DNA from 3 places in the Actinoallomurus acaciae genome. Region 2 is predicted to be linked to each of the others. Evidence: riboswitches for the same ligand, from Rfam matches in the RefSeq annotation. Region 2 holds a riboswitch; each other region holds the start of a gene.

What was found. Region 2 has a riboswitch for fluoride ahead of ACFFNX_RS06935 (inorganic diphosphatase). Riboswitches for the same ligand answer to the same signal wherever they lie in the genome.
Region 1: another riboswitch for fluoride. It lies ahead of ACFFNX_RS17665 (respiratory chain complex I subunit 1 family protein); the one in region 2 lies ahead of ACFFNX_RS06935 (inorganic diphosphatase).
Region 3: another riboswitch for fluoride. It lies ahead of ACFFNX_RS04940 (MutS-related protein); the one in region 2 lies ahead of ACFFNX_RS06935 (inorganic diphosphatase).

Annotation. Positions count from the first base shown of each region.
Region 1 covers NZ_JBHLZP010000117.1:7,021-13,501, reverse strand. The annotation lists gene ACFFNX_RS17695 (ABC transporter ATP-binding protein) at 1-599, shown strand, start outside; gene ACFFNX_RS17690 (class I SAM-dependent methyltransferase) at 596-1,366, shown strand; gene crcB (fluoride efflux transporter CrcB) at 1,387-1,749, opposite strand; gene ACFFNX_RS17680 (DUF190 domain-containing protein) at 1,746-2,099, opposite strand; gene crcB (fluoride efflux transporter CrcB) at 2,105-2,659, opposite strand; fluoride riboswitch at 3,155-3,229, shown strand; gene ACFFNX_RS17670 (DUF190 domain-containing protein) at 3,246-3,662, shown strand; fluoride riboswitch at 3,728-3,791, shown strand; gene ACFFNX_RS17665 (respiratory chain complex I subunit 1 family protein) at 3,873-4,835, shown strand; gene ACFFNX_RS17660 (hypothetical protein) at 4,835-5,524, shown strand; gene ACFFNX_RS17655 (proton-conducting transporter transmembrane domain-containing protein) at 5,528-6,481, shown strand, end outside.
Region 2 covers NZ_JBHLZP010000032.1:7,203-13,683, forward strand. The annotation lists gene ACFFNX_RS06930 (dynamin family protein) at 1-1,343, shown strand, start outside; gene ACFFNX_RS06935 (inorganic diphosphatase) at 1,313-1,831, opposite strand; fluoride riboswitch at 1,815-1,886, opposite strand; gene eno (phosphopyruvate hydratase) at 2,189-3,457, shown strand; fluoride riboswitch at 3,588-3,651, shown strand; gene ettA (energy-dependent translational throttle protein EttA) at 3,666-5,333, shown strand; gene ACFFNX_RS06950 (hypothetical protein) at 5,363-6,109, opposite strand; gene ACFFNX_RS06955 (amidohydrolase family protein) at 6,447-6,481, shown strand, end outside.
Region 3 covers NZ_JBHLZP010000020.1:20,494-26,974, forward strand. The annotation lists gene ACFFNX_RS04930 (acetate uptake transporter) at 1-227, shown strand, start outside; gene ACFFNX_RS04935 (MutS-related protein) at 258-1,751, opposite strand; gene ACFFNX_RS04940 (MutS-related protein) at 1,748-3,307, opposite strand; fluoride riboswitch at 3,363-3,426, opposite strand; gene ACFFNX_RS04945 (histidine phosphatase family protein) at 3,556-3,783, shown strand; gene ACFFNX_RS04950 (hypothetical protein) at 3,839-4,234, shown strand; gene ACFFNX_RS04955 (SixA phosphatase family protein) at 4,239-4,754, opposite strand; gene ACFFNX_RS04960 (hypothetical protein) at 4,756-5,238, opposite strand; fluoride riboswitch at 5,263-5,322, opposite strand; fluoride riboswitch at 5,394-5,458, shown strand; gene ACFFNX_RS04965 (NUDIX domain-containing protein) at 5,475-6,026, shown strand; gene ACFFNX_RS04970 (PP2C family protein-serine/threonine phosphatase) at 6,114-6,481, shown strand, end outside.

The DNA.
Region 1 (6,481 bases), on a different contig from region 2:
AACGGCGGCGAGGGCACGTCCTCCTGGACGGCACGGCACTGCCACCGCTGCGCCGCCGTGACCGTACGCACAAGCGCCGCGTCCAGTACGTGTGGCAGGAGGTCCGGGGCTCCTTCGACGAACGCCGCCCCGTACTGGATCAGGTCGCCCGCACCGCCGTCAGGCTCCGCGGAACGCTCCCCGCCGAAGCCGCCGCCGAGGCCGCCGCGCTCCTGACCCGGCTGGGCGTCTCCGAGACCACCGCGCGCCGCCGGCCGGCCGCGCTGTCCGGTGGGGAACTCCAGCGTGCCGCGTTCGCCCGGGCCGTCCTCGCACGGCCCGACATCCTGGTCTGCGACGAGATCACCACCGCCCTCGACGACACCGCCACCGACCTCGTACTCACACACGTCGCACGGCTGCGCGCCGAGGGCACGTCCATCCTGTGGATCGGTCACGACCTCACGCTCGTCCGCGCCGTCGCCGGCCGGATCGCCGTCCTCGACGGCGGCCGCGTGGTCGAGCAGGGCGACCTCGGCGACGTGCTCGACGCCCCCGAGTCCGAGACGACCCGCCTGCTGATCCAGGCGGCCCGACCACCGAGAAGGAGCGCGACATGACCGAGACGGCCACCTGGCAGGCATGGCAGGACAGCTGGGACCGCCAGCAGGAGTGGTACATGCCCGACCGCGAGGAACGCTTCCGCGTGATGCTCGACATGGTCGAGGCCCTCGTCGGCCCCGAACCGAACGTCCTCGACCTCGCCTGCGGGACCGGCAGCATCACCGACCGGCTGCTGAGGCGGTTCCCCGCGGCGCGCGTCACCGGCGTCGACATCGACCCCGCCCTGCTCACCATCGCCCGCGGCCACTTCGCCGGCGACGACCGCGTGCGACTGGTTACCGCCGACCTGACCGATCCGCTCTGGACCGGCGCCCTGCCTCACCGGTCGTACGACGCCGTGCTGACGGCCACCGCGCTGCACTGGCTGGACACCGAACCCCTCCGCACGCTGTACGGACACATCGGTGCGGTCCTGCGGGACGGCGGCGTGTTCCTCAACGCCGACCACATGACCGACGAGTCCGCCCCGCGCATCAACGCTGCGGCCGAGGCGCTCCACACGGCCCGCCGGGAACGCGAACAGGAGGCCGGCGCGCTCGACTGGCGCGACTGGTGGACCAAGGTCGCCGCCGACCCCGCACTCGCCGAGCCCGCCCGGCGCCGCTTCGAACTGCTCGGCGACCCCCGCGACCCCGCCAGGCCCAGGGGCGGCCGGCCGACCACCACCCGATGGCACCTGAACACCCTGCGCGAACAGGGGTTCACCGAGGCCCGCCAGGTCTGGTGCTCGCCCGGCGACGCCCTCGTCGCGGCGCTCCGGTAGGAGCCGCCACGCCGGGATGCCTACGCGACCGTGCCGATGGCATAGCCGATGGTGGCGGCGAGTATTCCGAGGACGAGGCTGGCCACGGCGTTGAGGCCGGCCTCGAGGAGGGAGCCGTCCTCCAGGAGGCGGGTGGTCTCGAAACCGAAGGTGCTGAACGTGGTCAGGGCTCCGCAGAATCCGGTGCCGACGAAGGTCACGGCCTCTTTGGGGAGCTGGTGGGACGCTCCGGTCAGCAGTCCGAGAACGAGGCAGCCGATCAGGTTGACCGTCAGGGTGCCCCAGGGGAAGACGCTGGGGCGACGCTGCTGGATCAGCCGGTCGATCAGGTAGCGGCTGGGTGCTCCCACGGCGCCTCCGAGCAGCACCAGGAGGACGGTCATGACTTCTTCTCATCCTTGTCGCGCCCGACGTAGCGGTAGACCTCCACCGGCTCGAGGGTGACGAGGCCCTCGTCGATGAGGTCGTCGAGTTCGAGCAGGAACTCGACGATCTTGTCTTCGGTGTCCACGATCACGATGGCCAGGGGAAGGTCGTCGCTGAGCGAGAGGAGCCGGCTGGTGTGGATGCGGGAGGAGGCGCCATAGCCTTCGATGCCGCGGAACACGCTGGCGCCGGCCAGCCCGTGCGTGTGCGCCCGGCGCACGATCTCGGCGTAGAGGGGCTTGTGGTGGTACTGGTCGGCCTCGCCAATGAAGATCGTTATCCGGCAGGCGGCGCCGTGCAGTCTCATGGTCGTCATTTCCCCTGTTCGCGGCGTACGGGCAGACCGCCGATGAGGCGGGCGAGGGTGATTCCCAGCCAGACGGCGACCAGGCCGCCGACCAGGCTGTTGAGCACGTAGGCGTCGGCGAGGATCCAGGAACCGTGGCCGGCGAGATCGCGCGTCTCGACGGCGAAGGTCGAGAAGGTGGTGTATCCGCCGAGGAACCCGACGCCCAGGAACGGGCGTACGTACCGGGTCGGTGGCCAGATGTCGAGGACGAAGACCATGAGCAGCCCGAGGGCGAAGCAGCCGGTGAGGTTGATGAGGAACGTGGCCCAGGGGAAGTGGCCGGGTCCGACCGGGATGGCGGTGGAGACTCCGTAGCGGGCGATGCTGCCGAGCGCTCCGCCGACGGAGATCGTCGTGAGGACCCTCCACTGCCGGTGGCGTCGTGGAGACCGAGGGGGGAAGGGGCCGCGCTCGGGATGGTCGGCCTCGTCGTGCAGGTCGACGTCGGGATCGATCGGGAGGTCCGGTGGTTCGCCGGGGCGCCGGTCGATCGAGTCGTCGGTGGAGCGTGAGGTCAAGGTGTCCTTCCGGTGGTCGGTCGTACGGGAGGGGCGGGCCCGGACGCGATCCATCGGGCGGGGGAGCGGGGCTCCGCCGCGGCAAGGGTGATGACGTCGGGCCGCTGCGGCTGTCCGGCGAAGGTCCGAGCGGAACCGCCGGCACGGTCAGGGGCCTAACGCCGGTTCCACCGGCCGGTTCCGGCGGGCGTACGGCGCGGCCGCCGGCGTCAGGGCCGGCCGCCGGGGAGCGGCGGTGACGGGCGCGCGGTGAGAGCCCCGTCGAGCGCGAGGCCCCGCGGTCAGGAGGATTGACGCGATATTACGCGACGATGACACGGCACCTCCCTGACTTGACGCCAGGGACCGTCAGCGGCCGATGCCGCGGTTCGTTAGGTGAGCCCCATCACCTTTGTGTCCGGCCCATTCTGCCCCATCGTTCACACGTCGCAAATGATCTCTCGCGGTTTGTCGTGAAAGGTGGCGTGCTTGACCATTCGTGCGGCCACTTGCTTCACTGGTGGCGGCGATGGATCCCGCCCGGGCAGCGCGCTCGAACCGCTCATCCGAGCTGACGGTTCCTGACGGCAGGTCAGGGCGTGATCGCATGAGAGTGGATTGCCCGGCGCTACGACTGACGATCCTCGTCGGTGAGACCGACCAGTGGCACGGTCGGCCGGTTCATGTCCAGATCGTGCATCGTGCGCGTGAGGCGGGGCTGGCCGGTGCCAGCGTCCTTCGTGGCGTGGGGGGCTACGGAGCGTCGAGTCACATCCACTCCGGCCATCTGCTGGGCCGGGGGATCGAGCTTCCGATCGCCATCGTCATCGTGGACCGTGAGGACGCCATCCGCGCGTTCCTGCCGCAGCTGGACCAGCTGATGGGCGACGGCCTGGTGATCCTCGATGACGTCCAGGCTCACCGGCATGTGCGCGTGGACCCGGACGGCCTGCTTCCTCAGCACCGGCTGTCCGACCGGCTGCACTGGCCGCGGCGCGCGTCACGAAACGGTGAGAGCCGGTGACCGGAGGCCGCCGTGACCGGCGGTTCCTGAGCGCCCCTTGTTCCCAGAGTGACTGCCGCTCACAATAGAAGTACGGCGATGAGGCTCGCCGTAACTGCGGATGCTCCCGCTGATGGCCTCTACCACCTGTCCGGTTCGTACCGGTGGATGGAGGGGAGGCCGTGTGGAGGTCTCGAAACGAACGCCCGGCGGTGAGTTCGGGGTCGTGCCATGAGCGCGGCCCTGCCCGTCCCGGTCATCCAGGCGCTGCAGGTCCTCACCATCGCGGCGGCGGCTCCCGGAGTGTCCGGCGTCATCGCGAAGGTCGAGTCCCGCCTGCAGGGACGGCGCGGCCCGCGCGTCCTTCAGCCGTACTACGACCTGGCGAAACTGTTCCGTAAGGAGTCGCTGGCACCCGAAGGGGCGAGCGGGTTCTTCCTGCTGGCGCCGCTGCTCGCCATGATGTGCTACCTGACGGTGCCGCTGCTGATCCCGGTGCTGACCAGCTACGGCCTGCCGCTCGGATACATGGGCGACATTCTGGGCGGTGGGTTCATCCTGGCGCTGGCCAGCTTCGTGGTCGCGGTGGCCGCCCTGGAGACCGGCAGCCCGTACGCGCAGCTCGGCTCCAGCCGGGCCAAGACGTTCGGCGCGATCACCGAGCCCGTCGTGCTGTTCGTGATCTTCGCGGTGGCGCTGGTCACGGGCACCGACCTGCCGTACGCGCTGGCGGCCACGGTGCGGTCCTCGGCCGGGCAGATCGTGCGGCCCGCGCACCTGCTCGCCGCGGCCGCCCTGTTCATGGTGATCCTGTACGAGACCGGGCGGATCCCGGTCGAGACCCACACCGGCACGAACGAGTTCGGCATGATCGAAGAAGCTCGCCCGTTCGAGCACTCCGGCCCCTACTTCGCCCTCCTGAAGTGGGGATCGGCGATGAAACAGCTGATCCTCTACACGATCCTGGCGAACGTCTTCCTCGCACCGTGGGGCCTGGCCTCGACCACCCGCGCCGTGGACGTGGGGCTGGCGATCGTGGCGCTGCTGGCGAAGGCGATCGCGCTCGGCTGCGTCGTGGCCGTCATCGACGACTCGTTCGCGAAGCTGCGCCTGTTCAAGATCACCGAGTTCGTGTCGGCGGCGTTCCTGCTCGCGGTTCTCGGCGTGTTCACCCTGTATCTGGGAGGCGGCTGATGAGCACGACTCTGGCCCTGACCGCACCTCCGGCACCGGGCGTCTTCGAAGGCGGCTCGAACGTCATCGCCGTGCTGGTACTGCTGATCGAGTTCGGCATGTTCCGCCAGGCCCTGCTGCGCGACCAGCTCCGGCTGTACGCGGCGCAGTCCGCGGTGATCTCGGTGCTGGCGGTCGTGGTCGCCGCCGCCCGTTCGCTGCCCGAGCTGTACGCACTCGCGGTGCTGTCGGCCGCGCTGAAAGTCGTGATCGTCCCCGTGGTGGTCCGCCGGCTGCTGCGCGGCGACGACGTGGAGATCGCGGGCAGCGGCGCGCTGGGCCCGGCGACCACGGTGCTGCTGGCGATCGTCGTGGCCGCGTTCGGGTTCTTCACCATGGGCGCGCTGGACATCCGCAGCCCGGTACTGCCGACCACGGCGCTGGCACTGTCGATCTCGGTGGTGCTCGTGTCGTTCGTGCTGATGATCGTGCGGCGCGATGTCGCGTCCCAGGCGATCGGGTTCTTCTCGCTGGAGAACGGCGTGTCGCTGGCGAGCCTGGTGGTCGCGGCCGGGATGCCGCTGATCCTGGAGGTCGCCTTCCTGTTCGACCTGCTGGTCGCCGTCGTGGTGTTCGCCGTGCTGATGCGCGTCCACCACGGCCGCGCCGAGTCCCTGTCCACGACCGGGCTGACGAGACTGCGGGGGTAGGGCATGACGGTTGTCGTGATTTTCCTGCTGGCCGCGCCCCTGCTGGTGGCGCTGGCGGCGTTGCGTGCGCCCGCGCGTGTGAGTCAGGTGCTCACGGTCGCGGTGGGGGTCCTGGCCTTCGCGGGTGTGCTGTTCCTGGTGCCGGCGGCGGCACGGCATGACGCGACGGTGTGGCGATACCTGCGGGTGGACGCCATCTCGGTGGTGTTCCTGCTGGCCACGAGCTTCCTGTACGCGGTCGTCGGCGCCTACTCGATCGGCTATCTGCGGGCGGACGAGGACGCCGAGGACTTCGGCGCCTACGCCCGGCGGTTCTACGTGGGCGTCAACCTGTTCGCCTGGTCGATGCTCGCGGCGCCGCTGATGAGCAGTCTGGCGTTGCTGTGGATCGCGATCGAGGTGACGACGGTGATCTCGGCGCTGCTGGTCGCCATCGAGGACACCGACGGGGCGGTCGAGGCGGCCTGGAAGTACGTGCTGATCGCCTCGGCCGGTCTGGGCATCGCGTTGCTGGCGACGATCTTCGCCTACTACGCGGGCGCGCAGGTCCTCGGGCAGTCCTACGACCTGACGTTCGCCTCTCTGGCCGGCGCGGGCTCACGGCTGCCGCACACGGCGGTGCAGCTGGCGTTCGTGCTGGCCGTCGTCGGCTACGGCACCAAGGTCGGGCTGTTCCCGGTGCACACGTGGCTGCCGGACGCGCACGCCGAGGCGCCCACGCCGGTCTCCGCACTGTTGTCCGGGTCGCTGCTGGCGGTCAGTTTCTATGCGATCCTGCGCTTCTACCAGGTCGCCGTCGCCACGCTGGGCCCGCGGTTCCCGCAGACGGTGCTGCTGGTCTTCGGCGTCGCCTCACTGCTGCTCGCCGCGCTGTACCTGCTGGACCAGCGCGACATCAAGCGGCTGCTCGCCTACTCCAGCGTCGAGCACATGGGCATCCTGGCGATCGGGGTGAGC
Region 2 (6,481 bases):
CCGGTCTGCTGAACCACGGCGTGGAGATCGTCGACACGCCCGGCACCGGGTCGGTCTACGAGCACAACACCGCGGAGGCCGAACGCGTCCTGGAGACGATGGACGCCGCGGTGTTCGTGCTGACCGCCGACCCGCCGCTGTCGGCCGCCGAGCGCGCGCTGCTGGAGCGCGTCGCCGAGAGCTCGGTGACGACCTTCATCCTGTTGAACAAGGCGGATCGGCTGAGCGGCGCGGAGCGGGAGGAGGCACTCGCCTTCGCGGCCGAGCACACGAGCCGGGCCGTCGGGCGGGACATCGCCGTCCGGCCGGTCTGCGCACGAGCCGGCACCGGCGATCCCGGGTTCGCGGCCTTCGCGAGGGACTTCACGGACTACCTCTCCGGTGGTCGCGCCGGCGACCTGGAGGAGTCGGTGGCCCGGCAGGCGCAGCGCCTCATCGATCGGCTGACCGACGAGGTCAGTCTGCAACGGCGTGTTCTCGACATGCGCGGCGGCGAGGCGGCACGTCGGCTGGAGACGTTCCGGGAACGGCTGGACGTCGTCGCCGCGCGGCGGCGGGACGCGGTCGACCTGGTCGAGGCGGAGAGCCGGCGGCTGCTGGCCGCACTGAACGATCAGGCCGACAAGGCGGCGCGCGGGCTGACGTCGCGGATAACGAACCGGATCGCCACCGCCGTCGGCGAGCTGTCCAAACCCGATGAGGTCGAGCGCGAGGGACGCGACCACGTCGTCGACCTGACCCGCACCGCCGTGGAGACGTGGCGGGACCAGCGGCGGCGGAGCCTGGAGGAGGGCCTGTCCGACCTGGACGCCCGGCTCGTCGCCATGCTGGACCGTGAGCTCGCCGTGGTCCGCGATGACGCGGCCGAACTCCTCGATCTCGACCTCGCGGTGCCCGCGGAGGAGGGACGGCTGATCGAAGATCCCCGCTTCTTCTACGTCTTCACCGACAACGCGGGGCAGACCGAACTGCTGGCGGGCGCGATCCGCCGCCACCTGCCCGGCGAACTCGGCCGCCGGCGGGCACGCGAGCACCTCCTGCGCGAGACGGCCGAACTGGTGCCCAAGCAGGTCGGCCGCGCCCGGGCGGACCTGCAATACCGATTGGCGGAGGCCACCCGCGCACTCGTTCGCGCGATCGATCACCGCTATGCCACCACGGTCGATCGCCTGGTGTCAGCGCTGGGCGCCGCCACCGCGGCGACCGAGGACACACAGGCGCGGACCCGACGGCGGGAGCTGGACGAGAGGGCGGCCGTCCTGAGCGACCTGGGGTCGCGCCTGACCTCCGCGGCGGCCCCGAAGGTCACCGCTCATTCCAGGGAGCCGGTGAGGCGCTCGTAGGAGTGATGGGCCCGTGCCAGGAGGGTCTCGGCGCTCCGGCGCCCTTCGCACCCGGTGACCTGGCAGTGGTGTCCCGCGCGGAGACGCCGCAGCACCGCGGCCAGGGCGAGCTCGTCGGCGTGCCAGTCGGCCAGCTGGGGCAGATCGGTGAGAGAGGCGAAGTTCTCGTCGCCGGCCGGCACGCACACCACCTCCTCGCGCGGCCGCCCGTCCACGACCGCGTGGAGGAGGGCGACCGGCCGGGCGCGAACGGCCTGCCGGGGCAACGCCGGTTCCTCCATCAGCAGCACGACGTCAACGGGCATGCCGTCCTCGGCCAGGCTGTCCGTCACACAGCCGTTCCCGATCGGGTAACCCCCAGGCGACCCGTACGCGCCGGGCCCGTCGTCGGGGGCGAACGGCGATCCGGCCGTCGCCTCCACCGCGACCGTTATCTCCACCATGGTGACCTCCCGCAACAGCCGTTCGGGTACCAGGTCAGGAGCCATCAGCACGATGATCCGTCACCGTGCGGTCGCGGCGAGCCCCATCGCCCACAGACACCCTCCATTCTGCCCCGCCGCCGTCCCGACGAGGCGATCCGACCCCCGTGCCATCGGTCGCGGCGGGGTGTCTTCTTCCGCGGATGTGGCTACGTCTACTCTGGGAGGCGTCGTACGGCGGAGGGGCTCGCCGTCATCCGCGGCGATCGCCGCCAACGGTCCCTACCTTCAACGGTAGGAGGACCATGCCCGCCCGACTGCTGAACCCGCGCCAGGCCACCGGGCCGTCCGCGCCGCCGCGGGCGTGTGGCCCGCGCCGGTCCCGGTCATGCTCGTACGAGGCCGCTCACCGAAAGGCCGATCGTGTCGATTGACATCACCATGCTGCGCGCCATCGAGATCCTCGACTCCCGCGCACGCCCGACGCTCTCCGTCACCGTGGAGCTCGCCGGGGGAGCCGTCGCTCGCGCCGGCGTGCCGTCGGGAGCCTCCACGGGTTCCGGCGAGGCCGTCGAACTGAGGGACGGCGATCCGGCCCGGTACGGCGGCCAGGGGGTGCGTACGGCCGTCGGCCACGTCAACGGCGAGATCGCCGGCGCGGTGTGCGGCCGGAGCTTCGCCGACCAGGCCGCCCTCGACCAGGCGCTGATCGACCTGGACGGCACGCCGAACAAGTCCCGGCTCGGTGCCAACGCCCTCATCGGTGTGTCGATGGCCGTCGCCCGGGCCGCCGCCGCCCAGCGGGACGTCCCGCTGTGGCGGTACCTCGGCCCCGACGGCGTCTCTCCTCTGCTGCCCGTGCCGCACTTCAACGTCCTCAACGGCGGCGCGCACGCGACCAACCCGCTCGACTTCCAGGAGTTCATGATCGCCCCGCTCGGGGCACCCGACCTGGCCGAGGCCGTACGTGCCGGCGCCGAGGTCTACGCCGCGCTGCGCCGGCGGCTGAGCGAGGGCGGGCACAGCACCGGGCTCGGCGACGAGGGCGGCTTCGCGCCGGACCTGACCCGGCCCGAGGAGGCCCTGACCCTGCTCGTCGCGGCGATCGAGGACGCCGGGTACACGCCCGGCCGGGACGGCGTCGCCATCGCCCTGGACCCGGCCGCGAGCGAGTTCCGGCAGCCGGGCGGCACCTACCACGTGGGCGGCGAGAAGCTGACCAGCGACGACCTGATCGCCCGCTACCGGCGGATCGTCGAGGACTTCCCCGTGTGGAGCATCGAGGACGGCCTGGGCGAGGACGACCACGACGGATGGGTCCGGCTCACCGAACAGCTGGGCGAGCGGGTGCAACTGGTCGGCGACGACAACTTCGTCACCAACCCCACCGTCATCGCCCACGCCATCGAGGACGGCATCGCCAACGCGTCCCTGATCAAGCTCAACCAGATCGGCACCGTCACCGAGACCCTGCACGCCATGGCCGTCTGCCGCCAGGCCGGCTACGGCGCGATGGTCTCCCACCGCTCCGGGGAGACCGAGGACTCCTTCATCGCCGACCTGGCCGTCGGCTCCGGCTGCGGACAGATCAAGACCGGCGCGCCGGCCCGCGGCGAACGCGCCGCCAAGTACAACCGGCTGCTGGAGATCGCGGCCCACCATCCTGAGCTGCCTTTCGGCCTGCGGCCCTGACCCCTGTTCCGCCGTCCGCCGGCCCTGCTCCGGCGCGGGCTCGCCTGCTACGTCCCTTTGGAGCCGAGTCCAGCGCCCGGCCCCCGGTGCGCCGACCCGGGTACGACCCGGGGCGGCGGCCCGACGCACAATGGTGGTAGGCGATGAGGCTCGCCTTCGCCCGCACATCCGGTGCTGATGGCCTCTACGACACCGTGGGGAGCACAGGATGCATGCGTTCACGATGCGCGATGCGCGGATGGTGCGGGGTGCCCGGGTGATCCTCGACGGTGTGACGCTCACGTTCGTGCCCGGGGCCAAGATCGGTGTGGTGGGGCCGAACGGCATGGGCAAGTCCACGCTGTTGCGGGTCATGGCCGGACTCGATCGGCCTGCGGAGGGTGAGGCGTCTCCGGGCCCGGGCATCAGTGTGGGCATCCTGGAGCAGGAGCCGCGTCTGGACGAGACCGCGACCGTCCTGGGCAACGTCGAGGAGGGGGTCGCCGGAGTCCGCTCGACCCTGCGCCGCTATGAGGAGGTCACCGCTCGTCTCGATGAGGCCGGTGGCGACCGGATAGAGCCGCTGCTGGACGAACTCGGTGCTCTGCAGGACGCCCTCGACCACGCCGGTGCCTGGGACCTGGGCTCTCGTCTGGATCAGGCGATGGACGCGTTGCGCTGCCCGCCCCCGGACACTCCGGTACGGGAGTTGTCCGGTGGTGAGCGGCGCCGCGTCGCGTTGTGCGGGGTTCTGCTGTCGCAGCCGGACCTGTTGCTGCTCGATGAGCCGACCAATCACCTCGATGCCGAGTCGGTGGCGTGGCTGGAACATCATCTGGCCGCCTACGGCGGCACGGTCGTCGCCGTCACGCACGACCGGTACTTCCTCGACAACGTCGCCCAGTGGATTCTGGAGATCGACCGGGGTCACGCCTACCCGTACGAGGGCAATTACTCCACCTACCTGGAGGCCAAGGCGGCCCGGTTGAAGGTCGAGGGTCTCAAGGACGCCAAGCGGCGCAAACGCCTGGCCGAGGAGCTGGCCTGGGTCCGTTCCGGTCCCCGGGGCCGCCAGGGCAGGTCCAGGGCGCGGCTGCGACGGTACGAGGAACGGGCCGCCGAGGTCGCCGAGCGGCGTGGGCTCGACTTCGCGGAGATCCAGATCCCGCCGGGCCCGCGGCTGGGCGGCGTGGTGCTGGAGGCCGAGCACCTTCACAAGGCCTACGGCGACCGGTTGCTGTTCGAGGATCTGTCGCTGTCGCTGCCACGCGGCGGCATCGTCGGGATCGTGGGCCCCAACGGGGTCGGCAAGACCACGCTCATGCGCATGATCGTCGGCGTCGAACAGCCCGACTCGGGCGTACTGCGGGTCGGCGAGACCGTGAAGATCTCCTATGTCGACCAGAACCGCGCCGGCCTCCAGGGCGACAGGACGGTGTGGGAGATGATCTCCGGCGGCCGCGACCACCTCCGGCTCGGGGACGTCGAGATGCCCTCACGCGCGTACGTCGCCGGCTTCGGCTTCAAGGGAACAGACCAGCAAAAGCCCGTCGGCGTGCTGTCCGGCGGCGAGCGCAACCGGCTCAACCTCGCCCTGACCCTCGAACAGGGCGGCAACCTGCTCCTGCTGGACGAGCCGACCAACGACCTCGACGTGGAGACCCTCTCATCTCTGGAGGCCGCGTTGCTCGGCTTCCCCGGCAGCGCCGTGATCACCGCCCACGACCGCTGGTTCCTCGACCGCATCGCCACCCACATCCTCGCCTGGGAGGGCAACGCCACCTGGTTCTGGTTCGAGGGCAACTTCGCCGACTACGAACGGAACAAGCTCGAACGACTCGGCCCCGAGGCCGCTCGCCCGCACCGCCTCACCCACCGGCGCCTCGCCCGCGGCTGACCCGTCGTAGCGCGTCCGGGTCTGGGCGGTTAGAAAACGGGGAGTTTCGGCGGATGCCAGTTGTCGGTGCCGGTCGCCCAGAGCGGATGGCCGTCCCTGGCATAGATCACCAGGTTCTTGTCGGACTGGAGGACCAGCCTCGCCCCGGGATGACCGTACGTTCCGGACGCCCAGACCGGGTTGTCGTCGCGGTCGTAGACCACCAGGTTGCCGTCGCGCTGGAACGCGGTGTGGCCTCCGGGGGCGCGCGTACGGGTGCTCCACATCGGGCCGCGCTCGCCGACGAGCGAGAGGATGCCCGCCTGGTCCATGGAGAGGGCGAGGCTGTGCGTCTTCACCTCGCCCGGATACCGGTCTTCGTATCCTCCGAAGGAGAAGTAGTGCGGGGCCAGTACCACGACGGCCCCCGGTCCGGACCCGTCCGGCTTCTCCGGCCCGACGAGTTCCGGGCCGGGACCGGTGTACAGGTGCTTGAGGTCGTCGGAGGAGGACACGGACTCGACGTTCGTCGACGACCGCCCGTCGCCGGACGCCGACGCGGTCCGGCTCGCCGGGTCGCGATGCGATCCGGTCCCGGTCAACAGGACCGCACCGGCCACCAGGGCCACACCGCCGACCGCCGCGGCCGCGAGGACCGGCCGCCTCGTCATCGGCCGAACGGGCGACGGCTCACGGCCCGCCGTGCCGCCGCCGGGCGTCTCGTCTCTCTCCTCCGCGAGGGAGTCGGTGTCCGGCGCCAGGTCGTCGGCCGTACCGCGGTGCTGTTCAGCAGACACGATCGTTTCTCCTTCCATCGTCCATTTCGGATCGCGGGGCGAGCGCTCGGCGAAGGGCCACCGGCGGCGGTCCTCGGGGGCGCCCGGCGAGGTCGTGGCAGGCGGGAGTTCACCCACGGTCATCAGTCGCCTTCGGCCCTGAGACCGCACATTGAAAGGTGGCCACTCTCTTGCATACGCAACCCGCCGCACCCCGGTTCACCGGACGACTCGCGACCGGTCGTCGTGCCTGGTCACCTGGACCTCACCAGCTGTCGGGAAGGTGCCTTCTTGGCGGCTCGACCGAGGTCACCTACGGTTTCGTGGTAACGATCAGTGACCGCGATGGGAGTCGGCCGTGAATCACTTCGTCATCACCGGCGCGCGCGTCTT
Region 3 (6,481 bases), on a different contig from region 2:
GCACCGACGCGGTGCTGGTCGCCATCATCGCGCTGATCTTCATCGGGCTCGTACTTTTGGCGATCGGTATCGGCGGTGGCTACACGGGAGCGACAAAGGCCGGTGGCTGGGTGACGCTGGTCTTCGCGGTCCTGGCCTGGTACCACGCTGCGGCCGACATCATCGCCAGCACGTTCGGCAGGACGGTGCTCCCCGTCATGCCCCTCAAGCCGAAGCCGGGGTCGTAGACCCCGGCGGCGAGCGGCCGTCGACGCGCGTCAGGATCGCGGTGGGGCGCCGAAGACCTGTTGGTAGAGGTCTGCACCGAAGCTGGTGGGCAGTGGTTGACCGACCTGGAGGCGGAACGTGCGGGTTCCGTCGGCTTCGCGCCCGGCACGGAGGAACAGCGCGTCGTCGGTGTGCTCGCGGTGGAGGCCGTCGGCGAGGTCGTACAGGTGGGTGACGATGAGGACCTTGATGTCGCAGTCCAAGAGCGCGTGGACGACCTGGCGGGCGATCTGGGAGCCTTCGCGTTCGTTGGTGGCGGCGAAGGACTCGTTGAACAGCACGATGCTGCCAGGGCCGGCCTGGTCGGCGATGGCGCTGATGCGGGCGAGTTCCTCGTCCAGCTTCCCGCTTTCCATCTCGGCGTCTTCTTCGCGGCGGTAGTGAGTGAACAGACGATGGCTTACGTCGGCGGTGAAGGAGGTGGCCGAGACGAACATGCCGGCCTGCATCATCAACTGGGCCAGGCCAGCGCTGCGCAGGAAAGTCGACTTGCCGCCCTCGTTCGCCCCAGTGATCACTATCAGCGGCACTCCGTCGGCGTCGACGTCGTTGCCCGCGACCCGCTCGTCGCGGCGCAGGCTCAGGCAGGTGTCGTACAGGCCGCGGCAGGTCAGGACCGGGCGGCCCGCGGGCAGCGGTGCCGGAAAGCACAGCGGCTCGCCCTTGCCGCTCAGCCGGGCCTGTAGGTTGAGGCAGCCGACGTAGAAGGCCAGTTCGCGGCAGAGCATGGTGAAGAAGCTGAGGATGTGGTCCGAGGACCGGGCCAGCGCGTCCGCGGCGAGGTTGATGCCCCGCGCCCGTATCTCGGCCAGTGCCCGCCCGCCGGCCTCGTCGCGGTCGGGTATGCGATAGGTGAACGAGGGGTTGCGGTCGCCGGTCAGGCGAACCCGCCAGCCGGGCTTGGGGTGTGGGCGGCGCAGGATGTAACCGGTGTTCTTGCAGCCGGTGCCGAGTTCGATGCTGACCAGGACGCCGTTCTTGAACTTCAGGCGGCGCAGGTGGTCCTCGATGGTGGCGAAGTAGGCGTCGTCGAGTTCGGCCCGTAGCATCCGGAAGAACCGGGTCAGCCCCGGTGAGTGGACGTCGGCGGCGTGGTCGTCGGCGATCGTGCGCAGCTTGCGCAACTGCCCGAGGAACAGGTCCATCGCCTGGACCGAGCGGTACATGATCGAGTCCGGGCTACGCAGGAAGCCGGGCCAGATACGGCGTTCACCGGCGATGGTCTCGGCGGCGAGGTTGTAGATCTCGATCAGTACGTCGCGGTGGTCGAGCCAGTCGCGCAGGATCTGCTGCCGGTAGATGATGGTGCCGGGCTCGCCGAGAGAGTTCAGCAGGGCGTGTCCGGCCACGTCACGGACGAGGGCGTCGTCGCCGGCCATGGCGTCCAGCAGCGTGTCCAGGCCGAGGTCCCGGACCAGGTCCGGGTCTTCGAGTCCCGTCTTCCAGTCGACGTCGCGGTCGGGATGGAGCAGGAACGCCTTCACGACGCGAGCCTCCCCTCGGCGCGTGCGTTGATCCGTTCTATGAGGCGGTCGTAGGTGATGCCGTACTTGTCGGCGATGGCCATGGCGTACGAGAGCCCGTCCGCAGGTCTGCGGACGATGCGGTAGGTGCGTAGAGCCGGGTTGCCGGGCACGGCCGCGGCGACCATGCTCACCGTCGAGGGCCCGAGCGCGGCGAACTCGTCGACGAAGGTGACGCACACGCACAGCAGATCCAGCGCGATGATCTTTTCCAGTACCCGTGTGCCGAGCGTGACGGCATCGTGGAGCGTGGTGGAGGTGAAGACCTCGTTCATGATGACGATGCTCGCGTCGGTGGCCCGCTCGAGGATGTCGTGGACACGGACCAGGTCGTCGTGCAGTTTGCCGGACAGGTCGGCGAGGTTCTCGCCCCGTTCGAAATGGGTGAACAGCTGGTCGCACAGGGACAGGCGGGCCTGGCGGCCCGGGACCGGGCAGCCGAGCGCGGCGAGATGGTGCAGTTGGCCGAAGGTGCGGGCGAACGTGGTCTTGCCGCCCTGGTTGGGCCCGGTCACCACGATGACGCGTTCCGGGCCGTCGAGGTGGAAGTCGTTGGTGATCACCTGGGTGCGTTCCTTGACGAGCTTGCCGGCCAGAGCCACGTCGAAGATCTCGCGGCCACCGATCCGTTTGGCGGCCCGTGACACCTCGGGATGGCAGAACGGCAGCCCGGCTGCCGCCAACCCGGCGATGAACGTCCGGTAGGCGAGGTAGAACTGCACCTCGCGGTCGAAGACCTCCACCGTTCGGTCCGGATACGTCCGATGTCGTTCGTAGAAGGTGTCGAGGGTCGCGAAGGCCTCCGGATACAGCAGGGCGACGCGGTCGAGGATGGCTTCCTCCACGTGGTTCATGTCCACGTAGTCGTGGTACGCGACGCGGTAGCTCTTCGTCTCGGCCTGCTTGAACTTCTCGAACGCCGCCAGCACCTCGGCGCCGTAGTCCGCCTCCCCCTCATAGCGGGTCACGGTCACCGATCCGTCGGTGATCTTCAGGCAGCAACGGACCGAGGCGAGCGCCTCGCGTACCCGTCGGATGTCGGCACGCAGCGTCTCGAACTCCCCGGACCGGGCGTAGCCGACCGCGTGGTCGCGGATCGACCGCAGGCCGCGCGAGACGAGGCGCCTCTCTTCCAGCGTGCGTGCCAGCACGGCAACGGCATCGCTGTAGATCTCGGCCGCGTCCAGGAACCAGCTCGCCCGCTGGTGCCGGTGCCGTAGTTTGCCGGCCTGGCCGAGCCGGCGGCGCATGTCCCGCATCTGTGCGGCGAACTCGTCGATTCCCGCCGACAGCGCCGCATCCTCCAGGTCGCCGAACACCTCGTGCCGGTACTCGACCGCCTCCACGCTGCTCAGCCGCGCGTGGAAGAACGGCGCCAGGTCGTACTCCTCGCGCCCGGCGGTGATCGAGGCGACGACCTGGTCGAGGTTGAGGTCGGGGAAGTAGTCCGGCTCGGGTGCCCGTCCCGCCGCGGACTGATCGTCAGGTCGGATGAACAGGACACTGGGGAAAGACACGGCGACTGCACCTCCCGGCTCGATACGGGCCGTGGACGGACGCGTCAGCGACCGACCACGTGTAGAGGCCATCGGCACGGGATGTGCGGTCAACGGCGAGCCTCATCGCCGGGCACTCTCATGATGCGCCCGATCGTGTGGCCCCGCCAAGTCATGAGCCTCGACTGCGAGCGAGATCACGGGGTGGCGCGGCAGGGAGCCGTGCTGCCACTTGTGCACCGCGGAGATCGCAGCTGACACTGGTGGATATGGGGGAAGGGTCTGCCGTGGTCGTGGTCCACCCGCCGGGCCCACGCGGACGGCTCGTGACCGTCGAGGGGCGGACGGCCGGCTACGCCCTGGATCGCGTCGACCTGCTGTGGCTGATCTGGGACGAGGGACTCGACCCGGAAGAAGTGCGGCTGGACGATCCGGACTGGGTCGAATGGCGAGAGGCCGGGCCGGATGTGTGGGGTCGTGGCGGCTCCGGTACGTGATGGCCGACGGAACATACATCCTGGAGGGCCCATGAAGAGAACCCACCGTCCTGCCATGGCCTCCGACCATGCGGCGCGCCTCGTCGCGATTCTGAAGCGTGCCGTGGACCTTCAGCCTGAGGCCGATCGGATCGTACGGGCCTGCTCCGCGCCCGGTGACGTCCCTCGCTCCATGCTCTCGGACGCCCAGCGGGTCACCTCCGTCTACGCCCGGCTCGGCGAGGAACTCGAGCCGCTCCGTAGTGATCCGGCCGTATCGGGGCTCGCCGTCCCCGCGCAGCAGTGCGTCGACCATCATCTCCTCCTGGTCGACGGGGCCGCGAACATGGCCCTGCCACCGCCGCCGTACCACCGCCGCACCGACCCGCGCGCTGCGGCCGAAGGCCTGGGCGAACCGGGACGACGCCTCCGCGAACTCCTGCAAGACGCGCGTCGGCTCGCCGGCGAATGAGGGCTCAGCCGCGCGGCACGACGAAATCGAGCAGCACCCCTGAGCGCGGGCGCAGCGACGCCCAGCCGTCCGGAACGGCGAGCATCGCGATCGCGCAGGTGGGGAACCTGGTCTGCGCCCGGGCCAATGCGTCACCGACCGCATCACCGGCCAGATACAGCGTCAGCGCCTGCACCATCGGCGCATGGCCGACGAGCAGCAACCTGGTGACCCGGTCGGGCACCTCTGCGATGGCATCCATCACGCGTTCGACGTCCGCGTCGTAGAGCCGGTCGTCATAGGTGACCAGGGGTGCGGGCTGCAAGGCGCCGGCCGTCAGCCGCCACGTCTCCCGCGCCCGGCGTGCCGTGGAGCACAGGACGTGATCCGGTATCGCCCCGTTGTCGCGGAGCCAGACCCCCGCCCGCGGCGCGTCCCGTCGGCCGCGGTCGGCCAGGGGGCGCTGGTGATCGGCGACGTCCGGCCAGGCGGACTTGGCGTGGCGGAGGATGGCCAGCGTCCGGACGGAATCGGCGACCACCTCAGCCTCGCGGGCCGCAGGTCCGATGATCCGCCGGCATGGCGGTGCCGACGGGGTCCTCCGCCTGCGGGACGTACCCGAGGATCTCGTCCCGCAGATTTCGCAGCCACTCGGCCTGCAGCCCCAGACCAGAACGCAGGTCGGCCGGTTCCCTGTGGCAGCCGATGGCCGCCTCGTGCAGGAAGAACTGATGGCACAGCAGCAACGTGTCCATCTCCCCGCGGAACCGCAGTAGCGGACCGGAGAGCGGTAGTGAGGCCAGTTCGCCGCGCAGCCGGTAGTAGCGGGCGAGAAGACGCCCGCACTCACGCGCGGAAGCGTCGGTCTCCGGGCCACCGCAACCCGCGATGGCCCGTTCGGCCGCCGACTGCAGCCGGACTCCCTCATGCGCGATCGCCAGCAGGTCGATGACCAGATCGCCGTAGCGCTGTGGCTCCACGCGACGACGTACGCGGTCGCGGTCCTCCGCGACTCGGATGCCCATGACCGTCCCCTCCTCCGGCACAGCCGTCCAGGAGAGGCCATCAGCGAGATCGCGTTTTCGGCGAGCCTCATCGCCCATCGCTCCACGAGCGACATACACCAGTTTACGCCCATTTGTTGCTCCGTCCTGGCGCTCAGGCGACAGCGGCGAATAAACTGAAGACAGGCGATGAGGCTCGCCCTGACCGCGCGAATATGACGCTGATGGCCTCTACTCCCAAACCTGTGGAGGCCGTTATGCGCGCAGATCACGATGCCACGCTCGTCAGGTTGCGCTGCTCTGCGATCGTCTTCCGGGGCGACGAGGTCCTGCTGCTCCACCGCGCCCGAGACGGTGGCGACTGGGTCCTCCCCGGAGGATGTCCCCGACCCGGCGAGGGGCTGGCCGCCTGCGCCCGGCGCGAGGTGCTGGAAGAGACGGGGATTCGCGCAGAGATCGACCGCGTCGCCTTCGCGCTGGAGGCGATCGACCCCGACGGCGCCGACCGCACCATTGAGATCGTCCTGTTGGCCGCCGACGTGCCCGCGGCAGCGGCGGTCGAGGCGACCGAAGCGGGACTCGAGCCCGGCTTCGTCCGCCTCGACGCCCTGCCCGAGCTGAACCTGCGGCCACCGATCGCCGGTCATCTGCGCGGCCTGCGGACACGCCTGCCCTTGACCGCGGCGTACCTGGGCAACCTGTGGCGGCCCCCGCGACGGCGCCATCGTCGAACAGCGGCGACCAGGAGGCTTCCGGCCGTGCCGGTCGGAACGTATTCGCCATATCGATCGGGACGAACATCGCAGTAGGCTGCGATGGCAGCACGGCGGAGGGGCCCGCCGTCGACCGCGGACACGCCGCCAACGGTCCCTACCCGATCCGGGTGGGAGGCCCCCATGCGTCCAAAGATCCCTGACTCCGCGCAACGGCCCGAAACGATCAGACTCGAGCACGCCGTGGGCTCCGTGGTGGGTCGCGTCCGCCCGAACAACGAGGACTCCGGGTACGCCGGCGCGCGACTGCTGGCCGTGGCCGACGGGATGGGCGGACATGTCGGTGGCGAGATCGCCAGCTCGACCGCGATCTCCAATCTCATCGCCGCCGACACCGAGGTTCCGGTCACCGCGCTCACCCGTACGCTGGGCGAAGCCGTACGCAGAGCGAACGAGGCGATCGCCCGGCGCATCGCCGAGGACGTGGCGCTGACCGGCATGGGCACGACGCTCACCGCGATGCTGTGGTCCGGCGCCCGCATGGCGCTCGC